2 regions of the Leclercia sp. AS011 genome follow, and region 2 is predicted to be linked to the other one. Evidence: predicted binding sites of a transcription regulator. Region 2 holds the regulator's gene; the other holds the start of a gene.

What was found. Region 2 encodes ArgR, which controls arginine synthesis, uptake and breakdown. Its sites were predicted from a motif close to ANTGAATAAAAATACANT; they were not measured.
Region 1: the regulator ArgR is predicted to act here: its motif matches at 2,023-2,040, upstream of argA (amino-acid N-acetyltransferase).

What each region holds. Positions count from the first base shown of each region.
Region 1 is NZ_JBBCMA010000003.1:118,834-128,585, reverse strand. It holds tRNA gene WFO70_RS15185 (tRNA-Met) at 59-135, shown strand; tRNA gene WFO70_RS15180 (tRNA-Met) at 307-383, shown strand; tRNA gene WFO70_RS15175 (tRNA-Met) at 427-503, shown strand; gene amiC (N-acetylmuramoyl-L-alanine amidase AmiC) at 592-1,845, opposite strand; gene argA (amino-acid N-acetyltransferase) at 2,075-3,406, shown strand; gene recD (exodeoxyribonuclease V subunit alpha) at 3,449-5,269, opposite strand; gene recB (exodeoxyribonuclease V subunit beta) at 5,266-8,811, opposite strand; gene ptrA (pitrilysin) at 8,808-9,752, opposite strand, start outside.
Region 2 is NZ_JBBCMA010000004.1:40,189-49,940, forward strand. It holds gene aaeB (p-hydroxybenzoic acid efflux pump subunit AaeB) at 1-124, shown strand, start outside; gene WFO70_RS16285 (NAD-dependent succinate-semialdehyde dehydrogenase) at 212-1,666, shown strand; gene WFO70_RS16290 (barstar family protein) at 1,712-1,984, shown strand; gene yhcN (peroxide/acid stress response protein YhcN) at 2,046-2,312, opposite strand; gene yhcN (peroxide/acid stress response protein YhcN) at 2,430-2,693, opposite strand; gene argR (transcriptional regulator ArgR) at 3,071-3,541, opposite strand; gene mdh (malate dehydrogenase) at 3,946-4,884, shown strand; gene degS (outer membrane-stress sensor serine endopeptidase DegS) at 4,954-6,021, opposite strand; gene degQ (serine endoprotease DegQ) at 6,110-7,474, opposite strand; gene zapG (Z-ring associated protein ZapG) at 7,645-8,043, opposite strand; gene zapE (cell division protein ZapE) at 8,234-9,358, shown strand; gene rplM (50S ribosomal protein L13) at 9,651-9,752, shown strand, end outside.

The DNA of each region.
Region 1 (9,752 bases), on a different contig from region 2:
ATTTTTACGAAAAAGGGTTGCAACAAAAAGTCAGCAGAGTATAGTGCGCTTCCACGGACGCGGGGTGGAGCAGCCTGGTAGCTCGTCGGGCTCATAACCCGAAGGTCGTCGGTTCAAATCCGGCCCCCGCAACCAATTAAAATTTGATGAAGTATCTTCTACGACTGTAGAAGTTTTCGCAAAGTAGTTCGAATCACAGCAAGGCGGCGACGCAGTGAATCCTTAGGAGCTTACTCCAGTAAGTGACTGAGGTGAACGAGGAAAGCCAACGCAGATGTGGTTTGAAATACGAAGCGAAAAGACGGACGCGGGGTGGAGCAGCCTGGTAGCTCGTCGGGCTCATAACCCGAAGGTCGTCGGTTCAAATCCGGCCCCCGCAACCAATCAAATTTAAAGAAGTAAGATTCTACAAAGTAGAATGACGGACGCGGGGTGGAGCAGCCTGGTAGCTCGTCGGGCTCATAACCCGAAGGTCGTCGGTTCAAATCCGGCCCCCGCAACCAACACTTCTGAAAACAATAAACACCCTTCCGGGTGTTTTTTTGTATCTGCAGTTTGTCATTTTGCCGGGCGTAAACCCGGCCATCCTGATTATCCGCGTCTCGCCAGCGTTGCCCCGTCCGAGAAATAGGCCTTAATCCCCGCCAGTATCGACTCCGCCACTTCCTGCTGGAAGGCAGCCGTCTTGAGCTTGCGCTCCTCTTCCACGTTACTGATAAACGCGGTCTCCACCAGAATCGACGGGATATCCGGCGCTTTCAGCACCGCAAACCCGGCCTGCTCGACGCTGTTTTTATGCAGCTTATTAACCCTACCCAGTCGACCCAGTACGGCTTTACCAAACTTCAGACTGTCGGTGATGGTCAGCGACTGCACCATATCAAACAGGGTGTGGTCGACGTAGCGATCCCCGCTCTTACTGACGCCGCCGATCAGGTCAGAGGCGTTTTGCGAATCTGCCAGCAGTTTTGCCGCGGTACTGGTCGCCCCTTTAGTCGAAAGGGCAAACACCGAGGATCCGCTGGGCTGACGGCTGGTAAAGGCATCCGCATGAATCGAAATAAACAGATCCGCGCGCTGCTTTTGCGCTTTCGCCACGCGCACCTTCAGCGGAATAAAGACGTCTTCATTACGCGTCATATAGGCGCGCATGTTGCCTTCTCTGTCGATCAACGCTTTCAGGCGACGGGCGATCTGCAGCACCACGTCTTTTTCCCGCGTGCGGTATTTGCCCACCGCGCCGGAGTCCTCCCCGCCGTGGCCCGGATCGAGCATGATCACAATCGGGCGATCGCGCCCGGCCTTGCCCGGCTGCGGACCACTCTGGGCAGGCGGAACCTGCTTCTCGAGATCGCCTTTGTTGTAATCTTCCAGCAACGCCAGCAACGGATCCTGAATGTCCGTCGCGTTGGCCGGATAGAGATCCATCACCAGACGCTCTTTAAAGCCGGCCACCGGCGCAAGGGCAAACAGCTGCGGCTTTACGTTCTGCTTAAGTTCAAACACCATGCGCACAGTTTTTGGATCAAACTGCCCGACCCGCGCAGACTTGATAAAGGGATCGTCGCCACGGATCTGGGCGCTCATCCCTTTGAGGACAGAATTGAGGTTCACCCCTTCGATATCCACCACCACCCGTTCCGGATTACTCAGAGCGAATTGCTTATAGTTCAGCACCCGGTTGGACTCGACCGTCACGCGTGTATAGGTCGACGCTGGCCAGACACGTACTGCCACCACCTGACTGACGGCGGCAAGCCCTACCTGACTTACGCTAAGCAACCACATTGCCCCGGCCCCTTGTAACAGGCGGCGGCGACTTAATGCTTTACTGGATCCCGACATGCTTCTCCCGAGCAAAGATATCGAATAACTTCTCATTACGTCCAAATTGACCGAAAACTTTAGCGAATGATGCATAACCTGTCATCCTTAAAAGGGTAAACAATCATGCTTTAACGATTACTTCATTGAATGTTTTCTTTGCTTCGGCGAAAAGTTTGGCTTGCGCGCAGGGGCATATTCGAATAAAAATACAAAAATTACGAATAAACATTCATTGAGGGGTTGTGCCGTGGTGAAGGAACGTAGAATCGAACTGGTCCAGGGATTCCGCCATTCTGTTCCCTATATCAACACCCACCGGGGGAAGACGTTCGTCATTATGCTCGGCGGCGAAGCCATTGAGCACGAGAACTTCTCCAGCATTGTCAATGACATCGGCCTGCTGCACAGCCTGGGTATTCGCCTTGTGGTTGTCTACGGTGCTCGCCCACAGATTGAAGCCAATCTGGCCGCGCATCATCACGAGCCGATTTACCATAAACACACCCGCGTCACCGACGCCAAAACGCTGGAGCTGGTGAAGCAGGCCGCCGGTCTGCTGCAGCTCGATATCACCGCGCGGCTCTCCATGAGCCTCAACAACACCCCGCTGCAGGGGGCGCACATCAACGTTGTGAGCGGCAACTTTATTATCGCCCAGCCGCTTGGGGTGGATGATGGGGTGGATTATTGCCACAGCGGACGTATTCGTCGTATTGATGAAGAGGCTATTCATCGCCAGCTCGACGGCGGCGCGATTGTGCTGACCGGCCCGGTCGCCGTCTCGGTGACCGGGGAAAGTTTCAACCTCACCTCCGAAGAGATTGCCACCCAGCTGGCAATCAAGCTGAAAGCCGAAAAAATGATCGGCTTCTGTTCGTCGCAGGGTGTCATTAACGAGCTGGGGAATATCGTCTCCGAGCTATTCCCGAACGAAGCCCAGGCGCGGGTCGAGGAGCTCGAAGAACAAGGCGATTACTACTCGGGCACCGTGCGTTTCCTGCGCGGCGCAATCAAAGCCTGCCGCAGCGGCGTACGTCGCAGCCACCTGATCAGCTATCAGGAAGATGGTGCCCTGTTGCAGGAGCTGTTCTCCCGTGACGGGATCGGGACGCAGATCGTGATGGAGAGCGCCGAGCAGATCCGCCGCGCCACCATTAACGACATCGGCGGTATTCTGGAGCTGATTCGCCCGCTGGAGCAGCAGGGGATCCTGGTACGTCGCTCCCGCGAACAGCTGGAGATGGAGATCGACAAGTTCACCATTATCCAGCGCGACAATCTCACCATCGCCTGTGCGGCACTCTATCCCTTCCCGGAGGAGAAGATTGGTGAGATGGCCTGTGTCGCGGTACACCCGGACTACCGCAGCTCGTCGCGCGGCGAGGTATTACTGGAGCGGGTCGCAGCCCAGGCACGGCAGCAGGGGTTAAGTAAGCTGTTTGTGCTGACGACCCGCAGCATTCACTGGTTCCAGGAGCGCGGCTTTACGCCGGTGGACATTGATTCCCTACCGGAAACCAAGAAAGAGATGTACAACTATCAGCGTCGCTCGAAGGTGCTGATGGCGGATTTAGGTTAATCCCCCTCATCCTGACCCTCTCCCCAAAGGGAGAGGGAATAATTACAGGGCCTCAAAAATCGCACTCAGCCCGCTGCGTCGTTCCGTACGGGTGGTAACGGCCTGCACCAGCACACCGTCATCCGCATACAGCGACAACCGCCGACGGGCACGGGTAATGGCCGTATAGACCAGCTCGCGGGTCACCACCGGCGACATCTGGGTAGGCAGGATCAACGCCGCATGATCGAACTCTGAGCCCTGCGATTTGTGCACCGTCATCGCCCACGCGGTTTCATGCTCCGGCAGACGGCTCGGCTGTACGGACTTCAGGCTGCCATCCGGCATCTGGAACCAGACGCGCAGCCCCTGCCCCCGGTCCAGCGCAATCCCGATATCACCGTTAAACAGCCCCAGCGCACTGTCGTTGCGCGAAATCATCACCGGGCGGCCTTCATACCAGCGGGAATGGGGCTGACGGCTGATGCGCCGTTTTTGCACCAGCACCTGCTCCAGCCTTTCGTTAAGCCCGGCCACGCCAAAGGGACCGTCGCGTAAGGCGCACAGCAGCTGGTAGCGGCTGAATGCCGCCAGGATCGCCTCTTCGGAGGCCTGATGTTGCACATGGTCGAGAAAATGGTGATATCCCTGCAGGGCATCCTCCAGCATCACCAGATACTCTTCCCCACTCTGGAGCTGCTTTTTCTCGATATCGCTGAACGTGCCGTCAAACACCGAGCGCAGAGCGTGGCGGTCGCCACGGTTGACCGCGGCCGCCAGTTGGCCGATGCCGGAGTCGCTGCCAAACCGGTAGCTTTTTTGTAGCAGGCACAGGCTGTCGCGCAGCGCGCCCGCCACCGGACTGACGTTGCCTTCCATCTGGCATCCGGTCATCCCGGCCAGCTCCTGAGCACGCTGCACGGTAAAACCGGCGCTGGCCCAGGTACAAATATCGCCCAGCACCGCCCCGGCTTCGACAGAGGCCAGCTGGTCACGATCGCCGAGGAAGATCACCCTGGCATGCGGCGGCAGGGCATCAATCAGCCGGGACATCATGGTCAGGTCGATCATTGAGGCCTCATCCACCACCAGCACATCCAGGTGCAGCGGGTTACCGGCATGGTAGCGCAGACGCTGGCTGCCCGGCTGAGCGCCGAGCAACCGGTGCAGGGTGCTGGCTTCGGTCGGGAAGCGCTTGCGCTGGATGTCGGTCAGCGGAAGCTGTTGCAGCGCGCCACCCAGCGACTCGGTAAGACGTGCGGCGGCTTTACCGGTCGGGGCCGCCAGCCGGATACGGCACTTCTCCTCCCCCGCCATCTGGATCAGCGCCGCCAGCAGGCGGGCGACGGTAGTGGTTTTGCCGGTCCCCGGGCCGCCGGAAATGACCGAGATACGCCGCGTTAAGGCCACGGCCGCCGCCACCTTTTGCCAGTTAACGGCTTCGTCAGAGGTGAACAGCGCGTTCAGGGTACGCTGAACGTCGGCACTGTCATGGGGCAGCGGCTGGTTGGCTTCGCTAAAGAAACGGGCCACGGCCCGCTCGTAGCGCCACATCCGGTTGAGGTAGAGCCGGTCGCCCACCAGCACCAACGGCGTTGGCTCGTCCCCAGCGCTCACCGCGCGCGAACGCATCAGCGTGGCGGACCACTCCAGCGATTCATCATGCAGGGCAAAACAGGCCTGTAGGGCGGGGCTTTTCGCCTCTGCCTGCAGGCGCGACAGGGGCAGGCAGACATGCCCCTCTCCGGCGTCCCGGCTTAAAATCGCCGTCGCCAGCATCACCGAGGGTTCATCGTTCCCGGCCATCATCATCGCAAACTGCACATCCAGACGACGCAATACGCGCTGTTCTACGGCCTCCAGCAATAATTCCTGCATCGTCATGACACAAGCTCCTCTCGGCTTGCAGAAAATAAGCTATCCATTTGATTTATTAACGTTTCAGTTGGGCGGGTGGCAAAGCAGCCGGATCCCGGCGAGCTGCCATCCACCCCGCGTAAAAACAGGTAGATCACCCCGCCGAAATGCCGCTGATAGTCGTAATCGGCAATACGGTGGCGCAGATAACGGTGCAGCGCCAGGGTGTAGAGCTGGTACTGCAGATCGTAGCGGTGGGACTGCATCGCGCGGGCCATCGCCTCCGGGGTATAGGCCTCGCCGTTCTCCCCCAGCCAGTTGGACTTATAGTCCAGCAGGTAGTAGCGGCCATTATGGCGGAATACCAGGTCGATAAAGCCTTTCAGCATGCCGCGCACCTGGCGGAAATCGAGCGGCGGGCAGCCACGCGACAGGGGATCGTGCTCGCGGATCAGGGCATCCAGCGCATCGGCGGTCAGCGGCCCGGCGACGGGCAGGTAAAACTCCATCTCCACCTGTTTATCAGCGGCTGAAAGCTGACTCAGGGAGATCCCCTCCTCATTGAGTGGCGTCTGCAGGATCTGCGTCAGCCAGTGGGTCAGCACCGGCTCCCAGCGGGCGTCATAGCCGCCCTTCTGCAGCATCTCCAGCACCCAGTCCGGGGAGACGGGCTGCGTGAAATCGAGCGTTTCAAACAGGCTGTGTAAAAAGGTGCCCGGTGAAGCGCCGCGTGGGAACTGGTGCGGCGTCAGCTCCGGCTCCTGTGCCACCTCGCCAGTGCCTGCGGCATCAACGTCGAGGCGCGGCATCAGATCCTGGGCAATACTGTGCCCGTGCTGCTGGAGCCCGGAGTAGCTCGTAACCCGCCAGTCGTCGAACAGGGCGCGAGCCACCTGCCGCGCCTGCAGATCCGGCATTGCTGACTCCGGCATGTTCCAGCGGGCGGTATCGGCTACCCCGGCAATCTGCAGCGCAATGTGGTCATTACACAGGGTTTCCAGGCACTGGCGCAGTCCGGCCGAATCTTTCGGTTCGCCGCGCTGGATCAGGCGGCCAAGGGCGCTGAGGTGGAAATCGCTGTCGCCGGACTTGTCACCCCGACGCCGGAACAGCGGCGCGACGCCCAGGCTGCAGTGCCAGACCGAGCGGGTCAGGGCCACATACAGCAGACGTAAATCCTCCGCCAGCCGCTCGGCTTCGGCCAGCTCGACGCTCTCCTCGGCCTTGCTGAGATCAAGCACGGCTTCAAAGGTTTTGCGATCGTGATAAAAGGCCTGATCCTGCACCCGGTAGTTGGCAATAAAGGGCAGCCAGACCAGGGGGTATTCCAGCCCTTTCGATTTGTGAATGGTGACGATTTTTACCAGATGCTTGTCGCTTTCGAGGCGCATCTGCTGGCTTGAGGCATTGCTGTTGGGTTCCGCGATATGTTGCGCCAGCCAGCGCACCAGGGCGTGCTCGCTCTCAAGCTGGGTTCCCGCCTCCTGGAGCAGCTCGCTGATATGCAAAATATCGGTCAGACGACGTTCGCCCCCCGCGGTGGCCAGCATATTTTCGGCAATATTGCGCCGGGCCATGACGTCACGCAGCATCGCCATCACCCCCCGCTTCTGCCAGCGTTCGCGGTAGTGGGTAAACTCTTCCACCGCCTCATCCCACAGGGTTTCGCTGTTATTGAGCATGTCGATATCACGGGCGTTCAGTCCGAGCATCGAGCTTGCCAGCGCGCTGCGCAGGATGCTTTCACGCTCGGGTGCCAGCACGGCCTGCAGCAGCCAGAGCATCTCCTGGGCTTCAAGGGTTTCAAACACGCTGTCGCGGTTGGAGAGATAGACCGAAGGAATGGTGAGCAGCGTCAGCGCGTCGCGGATCAGTGCCGCCTCCTGGCGACTGCGCACCAGCACCGTAATGTCCGAGGCCTGCACCGGCCGGGACTCGTCGCCCCGGTGCAGAGTGGCTTCACCACGCGCCCCGGCGCTCAGCCAGTCGCGGATTTGCGCCGCGCAGTGCTGGGCCATAAAGGTCTGATAATCCCCGACGCCGCATCCTTCTCCGTCCATCAGCCAGATGTTCATCGCCGGCTGGAAATTCCCCCTCAGCCCAAAGCGCAGCCCGGCGTTTCTCGGGGCGGATTTGACCGGCTGGAAAGGGATTTCACGGAACATGAAGGCGTCGTTCATCTGTGAAAAGAGGGTGTTTACGCTTTCCACCATGCCCGGCGCCGAGCGCCAGTTGGTATCCAGCGTATAGTGCGCGGCGACTTCGCCACGCGCCTTCATATAGGTGAAGATATCCGCCCCACGGAACGCGTAGATCGCCTGTTTGGGGTCACCAATCAGCAGCAGTGCGGTGTCTGGCTGCTGACGCCAGATGCGGCGGAAAATGCGGTACTGTTGCGGGTCGGTATCCTGGAATTCATCGATCATCGCCACCGGGAAACGGCTGCGGATGGCGGCTGCCAGCGCGTAGCCATTGTCGCTGTTCAGGGCCTCATCGAGACGGCTGAGCATATCGTCAAAACCCAGCTCGCCGCGACGGCGCTTTTCGCGCGCCACCGCCTCGCGGATCTCGGCCAGCGCCCGGGTGATCATCAGATCGTTCAGGGTCAGCGGCTCGGCCAGCAGGGTATCGATAGCGACAAAGAGAGGATGTTGCGGCACTTCACCGCCTGCTTTGGTCCGCTCCGCCAGGAACGTCTGCGAGAACTTCTCCAGGGCATCGGGCAGCTGATAGCTGTGCTTCTCTTCTTGAGCCCAGGCCGTTATGCGTTCGATGTATTTGGCCTGGTTGCCGCGGTTGAACTTGCGCCGGTCGATACCGGAACCTTCGATCACCGCCTCGATTTCCGCCACGCTGTCAGACCACTGCTGTTTCATGGTGGCAATTAAGCCGACGATCTTCTCATGGCGGGAGGCCAGGGTTTCGTCCGCAGGCGGGGGGGATTTGATAACCGGGGCTTCACCCTGCAGGTAACGGTCGATGGCGCGGAGTAGCTCTTCCGGACCTTTCCATAAACCGTGAACCGCTTCGGCAATGTCGCGTGGCAAGGGGTAGCAGTGACGACGCCAGAAGTCGGCGCACGCCTGGTAGCGCAACAGAGATTCATCTTCGATGAGCTGCTGCTCAAAGAGCATGCCGGATTCAAAGGCATTCAGGCTGAGCATCCGCTGGCAGAAGCCGTGAATGGTGAACACGGCGGCCTCATCCATCTGGCGTTCCGCCAGCAGCAGCCACTGCGCCGCCTGCTGTTTATCGGCGATCTCATCCAGCAGACTGGCATACAGCGGGTTATCCGTGCTCTGTCTCAGGCAGGCGATGCGCAATTCGTGAATGTTGGCGCGGATACGGCCGCGCAGCTCTTCCGTTGCGGCTTCGGTGAAGGTCACCACCAGCAGCTCTTCCACGCTCAGCGGGCGGCTGAAGGCTGCGCTGCCGCCCAGTCCGAGCAGCAGTCGCAGGTAGAGCGCCGCGATGGTGAAGGTTTTTCCGGTTCCCGCTGAGGCCTCTATCAGTCGTTCCCCTTGTAACGGTAAACGTAGGGGATCAAGGGACTCGGCGGTATCGATCATTCGTTCTTACTCCTGGGCAAAGATTGCTGCAATGCGCTCACGCTCTTCCAGACCGTCCAGCCTGCAGGCGGGGCGACATCAGCTTTTTTACTCTGACTACCCGAAACCTGGGACAGGATCGCCATCCCCTGCGGGGCAACCACCGCCTGGTGGAAGAAGTCGGCGAGTTTCTGCGGCGTGAGCTGTTTTATCTCGGCCACTACTTTATCATGCGAATCGAAGCGCATATTACCCCGATCAAAATCTTTGCTGATCTTTGAAGCCTCTTCGGCCAGGGTTTGCGGCGGCTGGGTGATCTGGGCGATCACCGCCTGCTGGATCTGGGCAAACTCTTCTGGCTTCATGGCGCGCAGCTTGTCTTCCGCCTGCGGGAAGAAGGCCTGGAAACGCTGCCAGAGGTAATCCGGCTGTTTATCACTGCTTTGCAGCAGGAAGCCCATCCCCCACTGGCGACCAACGTTCATCGAGAAGGCAAACACGGCATAACCCAGCTGCTCTTCGGTACGTAACTGGGTGTAGAACCAGGGCTGCACGATCTGTCCGAGCATGGCGCTGTAGGCCGAGCTGGCAAATTCGTCATAGCCGGTCGGAACAAAGACCGCCGCCAGCGCGGAGTCGGTGCTGCTGCCCGGTTTCTCGAAAATCACGTTCTGCTGTTTATCCACCAGCACATCCTGGTTGCGACACCATTCGGTACCCTTAGCACCCAGTTCAGTGCGGACGTCCTGCGCCAGCGTTTTCGCCTGATCTTCGCTCATATTGCCGACCACCAGAAACTCCGGTCTGGCGTTGGTTTTCAGCGCCGCACGGTAGGCCATCACCTCGTCCAGGGTAATAGACGGCAGCAGATCCCGGCGCTCTTCACGCTGGAAATAAGGCACCTGGGACAGCATCTGCACCGGCATAATGGCCTGATCGAAGGCCTTGCCCTTTTCGGCAGA
Region 2 (9,752 bases):
GGAGGAGCTGGATATCTACCAGGAAAAACTGCGCATCTGGGAGGCACCTAGACAGGTAACCGAACCGGTGCAGCGGCTGGTAGGAATGCTGCATCGCTACCAGAACGCTCTCACCGACAGCTAATCCTCCTGAAAACCGACGCCGTAAGCGTCGGTTTTTTTGTGACTATACTTATTCGGGCAAGAACTTAAACCCGGAATGGGAGGATACATGACGACCCAGGCTCTACAGGACAGTGCGCTATTTCAGACAGGATATCTGGTCGATGGCGTATGGAAAACGCTCGATACCACATTTGATGTCCTTAACCCGGCCACCGGTGAGGTGATCGCTAAAGTGGCAAAAGCGGGCAGCAAAGAGACCGAAGAGGCCATCGCCGCCGCAAGCCGTGCTTTCCCGGCGTGGCGGGCCAGAACCGCAAAAGAGCGTTCGGCCATCCTCTATCGCTGGTATGAATTAATCATTGAAAACAAGCCGTGGCTTGGACAACTGATGACCACCGAGCAGGGCAAGCCGCTGAAAGAGGCGGAAGGTGAGGTCGAGTACGCGGCCAGCTTTATTCAGTGGTTCGCCGAGCAGGCCAAACGCGCCAACGGTGAGATCATTCCCCCGGTTAAACCCGGCTCCCGCATTCTGGCCACCCGCGAACCGGTTGGCGTGGTAGCGGCCATCACGCCGTGGAATTTTCCGATGGCGATGCTGACCCGCAAGCTGGGCCCGGCGCTGGCCGCAGGCTGCACCGGGGTGATCAAACCGGCCAACAACACGCCGCTCAGCGCCTTTGCCCTGCTGACCCTTGCCAAAAAAGCGGGCGTCCCGGACGGCGTACTCAACGCGGTTGCGGGCAATACCTCTGAGATAAGCGATGCCATCATGGCCAGCCCTGAGGTGCGCAAAATCTCCTTTACTGGCTCGACGGCAGTTGGCAAAACGCTGATGCGTAATGCCGCCGAGACCATGAAGAAAGTTTCGATGGAGCTGGGCGGGAATGCGCCCTATATCGTCTTTGACGACGCCGATATTGATGCCGCAGTAAAAGGGGCTATCGCCAACAAATTCCGTAATGCGGGCCAGGTCTGCGTCAGCGTCAACCGCTTCTATATTCAGGAGTCGGTGTATGACGCCTTCGTCAGCCAGCTCGCCGCCGCCGTAAACGCCTTAAAAGTGGGTAACGGCCTGGAGGAGGGCACTATTGTCGGGCCGCTGATTGAGCCTTCTGCGGTGAAAAAAGTGCGCGAGCATGTAGAGGATGCGGTCGCCAAAGGGGCGACGGTCCTGGCAGGCGGCAAGCCGCATGAGCTGGGCGGCAACTTCTGGCAGCCGACGGTGTTGGGTAACTGTCATGAAGGGATGGCACTCGCCAGCGAAGAGACCTTTGGCCCCGTTGCGGCCTGCTTCCGTTTTACCTCCGAAGAGGAGGTTATTCAGCGCGCCAATAATACGCCCTTTGGACTGGCCGCCTATTTCTATACCCAGAATCTGCAGCGGGTGTTCCGCGTCTCTCAGGCCATTGAGAGCGGGATGATCGGCATTAATGAATGTGCGGTCTCTACCGAGCTGGGGCCGTTTGGTGGGGTGAAAGAGTCAGGGCTGGGTCGTGAAGGCTCAGTACTGGGACTGGAGGAGTTCCTGGAAGTGAAAACCCTGCATATCGGGGGATTATAATCGTCAGGGCGGCATCAGCCGCCCGCCTGGACGGGGTGGCGGGAAATGAATATCTATACGTTTGATTTTGATGAAATCGACAGTCAGGAAGACTTTTACCGTGAGTTTTCACGTACCTTTGGCATTGCGCGGGAGAGCGTGACAGACCTGGATTCTCTCTGGGAGATCGTGACCGGCAACCAGCTGCCGCTACCGCTTGAAATCGAATTTACCCATTTGCCGGAGAAGCTGCGCAGGCGCTTTGGCGCATTGATCCTGCTGTTTGATGAGGCGGAAGAGGAGCTGGAAGGTCAGATCCGCTTCAACGTTCGTCCGTAAAAGGCAAAAAAAAGCCCCTGCTGCGAGGCAGGGGCAAGTCGTATTTCAATACGACGAGGGTTTATTTGTACAGCTCGGCTGTAGCATGCCAGTGGTCACCGGTATTCAGCTCGGTGATGCGGTAGCTGCTGGCGCCCGCTTTTTCAGCTTTTGCTGCCAGGGCCTGGCGAACATCCATTGGAGAACCGGCCACTTCGGTAACGCCTACGCTACCCAGGGATTGCAGACCTTGCGCTTGCTCCGCGGTAACCTGATGCACAGCGGCACTGGCACCGAATGAGAGAACGGAAGCTAAACCCAGGGTGGCGATGATTAATTTAGTGTTCATAGTCTTTACTCCTTACTTACAGGGCACGTTCAACGACCAGAAGGGTTGTACTGCTATTTTTATGCCTGGTGTCGTTGAACTGAGATAACGGGTAATTTGTTTAATGCTCGGTACGACTTATTTGTACAGCTCAGCAGTGGCATGCCAGTGGTCACCGGTACGCGCTTCGATAACGCGATAGGATGAGGCACCCTGTTCCTGCGCTTTTTTGTTCAGCATCTGATTCATATCCATCGGAGAGGTACCGACAGCACCGATGGAAACAGTACCGATAGATTCGCGGGACTGTGCCTGATCGGCGTTAATGGCATCGGCAGCAAAAGCACCGAATGACAGAACAGACAGAACGCTTAGTGTGGCTACGGTAGTTTTGATTTTCATGATTCTCTTCCTCGTCATATTCTTTACTGGGGTCTCTGTTTCGTGACCCTCATCACAAAATCAAGTATACACTAATAACGGCAAATATTAATACCATGCTAATTGTTTCTCGTGAAATTATGTATTAAGCAGAGGATGTTTTATAACAGAAGGGAATAAAAAAGCCGGGGTTAGACGCGGATTACTTGGTTATTTTCATTAAAATCATAAGGATATGACAATTTGATTATTCGTGCTATCGTCGGGCGGATCATCCACTGCATGAATGAATTGAAGCGGAAAAACGCACTATTTGTTAAATCACAGATAACAGATTGTAAGGCAAAACGAGGCGGGAGCCGAAGATTCCCCGCTGCGAGACGCAGCAGGGAAGGGGATTAGAGTTCCTGTTCGAACAGAACCAGAATGGCTTCGTAGAGGTCTTTCACCGAGAAACCATTGGCCGGGGTCGTGAAGATCGTATCGTCACCGGCGATGGTGCCGAGAATACCTTCTGCTTTCCCGAGCGAGTCGAGCAGACGCGCGATCAGCTGGGCAGCGCCCGGGCTGGTGTGGATCACCACCACGGCATCGTTATAGTCGATATCCAGTACCAGATTCTTCAGCGGGCTCGAGGTTGTCGGTACGCCGAGCTCAGCAGGCAGACAGTAAACCATCTCCATTTTGGCATTGCGGGTACGCACCGCGCCAAATTTGGTTAACATGCGGGAGACTTTCGACTGGTTGATATTTTCGAAGCCTTCTTCCTGTAAGGCCTGAACGATCTCACCCTGAGAACTAAATTTTTCTTCTTTAAGCAGCGCTTTAAACGCCTTAACCAATTCTTCTTGTTTAGAAGAGATTCGCATAAATCACCCGAAATATAGCGGTAGAAACAACATTATTATGCACATGGATGAATTTTTATGCAAACTATCTGCCCAATCTTAGGCTGAAATAATGTTATGAAAGGGAGTGATTTTATCAAAATTCGTTATCAAGGAACATGCCTGCGTCACGCCTCGCAAATAAGCTTAAAAGTAAATTAAATGTTATCAAATTGATGTTGTTTTGGTGGCTGGCGAGGGTGTATTGTAACCCCCTCTTGATTCGTTGCTTAGTTATCGCATAACGCCCGATAGCCTTCCGGCAGAAGCGAAAAGCGCGCGACCGCTAATTCTCAAGCCATGAAGATTGTAATTATTGATCTGCTGAATTAAGGTCGCCGCGACGGAGTAACAGAAAGTTAGCTCACCATAATAAGGAGTTTAGGATGAAAGTCGCAGTCCTCGGCGCTGCTGGCGGTATCGGCCAGGCGCTTGCCCTACTACTGAAAACTCAGCTGCCTGCAGGCTCAGAACTCTCTCTGTACGACATCGCCCCGGTAACCCCTGGTGTGGCGGTTGACCTGAGCCACATCCCGACGGCTGTCAAAATTAAAGGCTTCTCCGGTGAAGATGCGCGCCCGGCGCTCGAAGGCGCAGACGTTGTGCTGATCTCCGCAGGCGTAGCGCGTAAACCTGGCATGGATCGTTCTGACCTGTTCAATGTGAATGCCGGTATCGTTAAGAACCTGATTCAGCAGGTCGCGACAACCTGTCCGAAAGCCTGCATCGGTATCATCACTAACCCGGTTAACACCACTGTTGCTATCGCAGCAGAAGTGCTGAAAAAAGCGGGCGTGTATGACAAGAACAAACTGTTTGGCGTAACCACGCTGGACATCATCCGCTCCAACACCTTTGTTGCGGAACTGAAAGGCAAGCAGCCAACCGAGCTGGAAGTTCCGGTTATCGGCGGCCACTCTGGCGTGACCATTCTGCCACTGCTGTCCCAGATCCCTGGCGTGAGCTTCACCGAGCAGGAAGTGGCTGACCTGACCAAACGCATCCAGAACGCCGGCACCGAAGTGGTGGAAGCGAAGGCGGGTGGCGGTTCTGCAACCCTCTCTATGGGTCAGGCTGCGGCACGTTTCGGTCTGTCTCTGGTACGCGCCCTGCAGGGCGAGCAAGGCGTGGTGGAATGTGCGTACGTTGAAGGCGACGGCGAGCATGCACGCTTCTTCTCTCAGCCGCTGCTGCTGGGTAAAAACGGTATCGAAGAGCGTAAATCTATCGGCACCCTGAGCGCGTTCGAGCAGCAGGCAATGGCCGGCATGCTGGACACGCTGAAGAACGATATCGTCCTCGGCGAAGAGTTCGTTAACAAGTAAGCGAATCGCTTCCCGTCAGGGCAATAAAAAACCGGAGCATCGACTCCGGTTTTTTTTATGTCTGCAAACTCAGTTGGTGGCCGGGTATTCCTGAATGGTCACCTGCAGGGTCAGTTTCTTATCATCCCGCATCACTTCCACCGGAATGATCGAGCCAGGCCTGATCTCAGCTACCTGATCCATGGTCTCCAGGGCTGATATGGCCGGTTTGCCATTTACCGAGACGATAACGTCGTTAACCTTGATGCCCGCTTCCGCCGCCGGACCGCCGGAGGTCACTTCGTTCACCACGATCCCCTGGATCTGGTCGATACCGCCGCCCTGGGTATGCAGCGGTGCAATCTCACGCCCGCCAATGCCAATATAGCCGCGGATCACCCGACCGTCGCGAATGAGCTTATCCATGATCTTGTTGGCCAACTGGAACGGGATGGCGAAGCCAATGCCTTCCGGGGTTTCTCCGTCGTTGCTCTTATCAAACGAAAGGGTGTTGATGCCCATCAGTTCGCCCAGCGAGTTCACCAGCGCACCGCCGGAGTTACCGTGGTTGATAGAGGCATCCGTCTGCAGGAAGTTCTGCCGCCCGGAGGGGTTCAGGCCAATACGACCCGTCGCGCTGATAATCCCCTGGGTAATGGTCTGCCCGAGGTTATAGGGGTTACCGATCGCCAGCACCACATCGCCGATGTGCGGAGTGCGTTTACGGTTGATGGGAATAACAGGCAGCCCGCCTGTGGCATTGATTTTAAGGACCGCCAGATCCGTCAGGCTGTCAGAGCCGACCAGCAGGGCTTCAAACACGCGGCCATCCTGCAGCGCAACGATGATCTGATCGGCATCGTTGATCACATGTTTGTTGGTAATGATGTAGCCACGCTCATCCATGATCACCCCGGAGCCCAGGGTGCGGATCTCCAGCTGATTATGGCTGGTGCTGTTCAGCCCACGGTTATAGACGTTAACCACCGCAGGGGCGGCGCGGCGCACTGCCTGATTGTAACTGGCAGGTGTTTCATCTGCGCTATCAAACTGCGGCGCAGCCAGCTGATTAAACTGACGTAAAGAGGGCATCGCGGCCAGTAAAAGGCCACCTACAACCAGGCCGATGGCGACCGAACGAATGAGCTTTAAAACCATGATACGGGCGTCGTTAAGGGAAGATCGCAAGCAGCATAGCATGACTTATCCGGACATCACACGTGGTGATGTCCGGACGCGTACAGGCTTAACGCAGCAGAATATAGAGGGTGTCGTTGCCGCGCACGATCTGCAGGGCAATAACGGTGGGTTTGCCAGCCAGCACTTTGCGCATTTCGGCGATGGACTGCACGCGAACGCGGTTCACGCCGATAATCACGTCATTCTCATGGAGACCGGCCTGCGCGGCAGGGCTGCTCTTCTCGACGCTGTCGAGAGTAATGCCTTTGGTGCCGTCTTTTAACTGCCCGTCGCTTAAGGTCGCCCCTTGCAGCGCGGGAGCAATCATCTCTGCACTGGCCGATGAAGAGGTGCTTTTATCCAGCGTGACCTGCACATCCATCGGTTTGCCGTCACGCAAAATGCCGAGCTTAACCGTGGCTCCTGGCTCCGTGGTGGCGATACGCGAGCGCAGCTCGGCGAAGCTGCTTAACGGTTTGTCATTCAGGCTGACGATCACGTCCCCGGACTTCACGCCCGCTTTTGCCGAGCCGGAATTCGGTAGCACTTCACTGACGAAGGCGCCGCGCTGCACGTTCAGGTTGAACGCTTTCGCAATATCCGCGCTCATTTCGGTACCCTTAATGCCCAGCAGCCCGCGTTTCACTTCGCCGAAATCAATTAACTGCTGTGCCAGCGTGCGGGCCATGTTGCTGGGGATGGCAAAACCAATCCCCACGCTACCCCCGCCGGGTGCCAGAATGGCGGTGTTAATGCCGATCAGCTCCCCGTTCAGGTTCAGCAGCGCGCCGCCGGAGTTACCGCGGTTAATGGAGGCGTCGGTCTGGATAAAGTTTTCCAGCCCTTCTAGGTTCAGGCCACTGCGACCCAGGGCGGAGATGATCCCGGATGTGGCCGTCTGGCCCAGGCCGAAGGGGTTACCTACCGCGACGGCAAAATCTCCGACGCGCAGCTTGTCGGAATCGGCGATGGCGATTTGCGTCAGGCCGGTTGGGTTCTGAAGCTGCAGCAGGGCGATATCGCTCTGATCGTCGCCGCCAATCAACTTAGCGTCGAACTCCCGGCCATCGTTCATCTGGACGCTGATTTTATCCGCATGGCTGATGACGTGGTTATTGGTCAGGACATAGCCTTTCGCGGCATCAATCACCACGCCCGAGCCCAGCCCTTCGAAAGGCTGGGCCTGGTCAGGGGCATCATCGCCAAAATACTTTTTCAGCTCTTCCGGGATGCGCTGGCTCTGCACGGCGGTGCCTTCGACCTGCACGCTGACTACCGCGGGCAGGACTTTTTCCAGCATCGGGGCGAGGCTCGGCAGCGCCGCCTGGCCTGGAACCTGCGAAGGAATTGCCGCCACCGCCGGCCAGGATGCCGACAGCGATAATCCGATACTCAACGCTAACGCGCTCAACAGCTGATTTTTTTTGTTCATTTATGCTGGCTCTCGCAACCTGAAATGGAGGAATAACGGCCCTGAAACAGTCTGATGTTATTGAATTTTAAAACGCTGAACAATGAGGTGTTTGACTAAATAATAGCTGGGGTCGGGAAGAAAGGACGGGCGCAAGGGCTGCGCCCGTAAAATTTATTAGTGATGTGCGATTAATCGCGTTTTGCGCCACCGCGCAGCAGGCCGGATGCCCCTTCGGAGTAATCACGCGGCATCTGTACCGGCGCCTGATCGTTACTGGCTTCGGACTCCGCCAGACGGTTGCGGAACGGATTGTTTTCTGCGCTCATCTCCGGCAGCAGATTGCTGGAGCTTTTCGCCATGTGCTGATAAAGCTTGCGGTAATCATGGGCCATGTTGTCCAGCAGCTCGGCGCTCTGGGCAAAGTGGTTTACCAGCTCTTCGCGATACTCATCCAGTTCAGCTTTGTTCTTTTCCAGTTCATACTGCAACGCCTGTTGCTGGCGCAATTTGCGATTTCCAAAACGCATGGCCACGGCACCGATAGCAATGCCGACGACTAAACCAATTAGCGCATATTCCCAGGTCATGAACTTCTCCCGTTGTCTTGTGGTTCCGTAGGGTGTTGGCTCGGCTTCATGCCTGTGCCTGATTATGCCACTATAACCGCTATTTCCTTAGAAGTGGAATCCCACCGCATCATCGCGTACTGTAGAACGGCCTTTTTTTCGCCAACTGAGCAGACTGGCGGGTATTAATTGAAGGAATAACAATAAGATCATGCAAAGCCTTTCCCCGACATCGCATTACCAACAGGCCCTGAATGAGGGCTCCCATCAGCCTGATGATGTACAGCGTGAAGCGGTAAGACGTCTGGACAGCATCTGGCAGCAGTTGACCACTCAGCCGACCGAAGCTGCCCCTGCGGGAGGACTCAAGGCCGCGTTTGGACGACTGCTGGGCAAGAAAGCGCCGCAGGGCGTCACGCCGGTGCGCGGCTTATATATGTGGGGCGGGGTAGGGCGCGGCAAAACCTGGCTGATGGATCTGTTCTATCAGAGCCTGCCGGGAACGCGTAAGCAGCGCCTGCATTTTCACCGTTTTATGCTGCGGGTACATGAAGAGCTGACGGCCCTGCAGGGGCAGAGCGATCCGCTGGACATCGTGGCCGAGCGTTTCAAAGCCGAAACCGACGTGCTGTGCTTCGACGAGTTTTTTGTCTCCGATATTACTGACGCCATGCTGTTGGGCGGGCTGATGAAAGCGCTGTTTGCCCGCGGCATTACGCTGGTGGCGACCTCCAACATCCCACCGGATGAGCTCTACCGTAACGGCCTGCAACGCGCCCGCTTCCTGCCCGCTATCGATGCGATAAAAGAGCATTGCGACATCATGAATGTCGATGCTGGCGTCGACTATCGCCTGCGCACCCTGACCCAGGCCCATCTGTGGATCTCGCCGTTAAACGACGACACCCGGCAGCAGATGGACAAACTGTGGCTGGCGCTGGCAGGGGCAAAGCGTGAAAACGCCGCCGTGCTGGAGGTGAACCATCGCCCGCTGCAAACCCTGGGCGTGGTCAATCAAACCCTTGCCGTGTCGTTTGCCACGCTCTGTGTCGATGCCCGTAGCCAGCACGACTATATTGCGCTCTCGCGGCTGTTCCATACGGTGATGCTGTTCGATGTGCCGGTGATGACCACGCTGATGGAGAGCGAGGCCCGACGCTTTATCGCCCTGGTCGATGAGTTTTACGAACGCCACGTCAAACTGGTGGTGAGCGCTGCCGTCCCTTTATATGAGATCTATCAGGGGGAGCGGCTGAAGTTTGAGTTCCAGCGCTGCCTGTCGCGCCTGCAGGAGATGCAAAGCGAAGAGTACCTGAAGCGCGAACATATGCCTTAATAACAGCTACCCTCTCCCCGTGGGAGAGGGGCTGGGGGTGAGGGCACCAGACCGCACTGTCTTCACCCCGGAAAAACCCGCGTCAAATCACAATTAGGGGTCGACCTTTACCCCTGACTTCTCTATAATCTTGCGACCCCACGTTACAAGAAGGTTTTTTTCCCAAAACTTTCTCTGCGCCGGCATAGGCTATTCGAAGGGGTAGGTTTGCTGGACAATGTCGTGTGAACCTCAACTACTAAACGTTTGGGTGTTCACCAACGTGTAACTTATTTATTTGGGTAAGCTTTTAATGAAAACTTTTACAGCTAAACCAGAAACCGTAAAACGCGACTGGTATGTTGTTGACGCGACCGGTAAAACTCTGGGCCGTCTGGCTACCGAACTGGCTCGT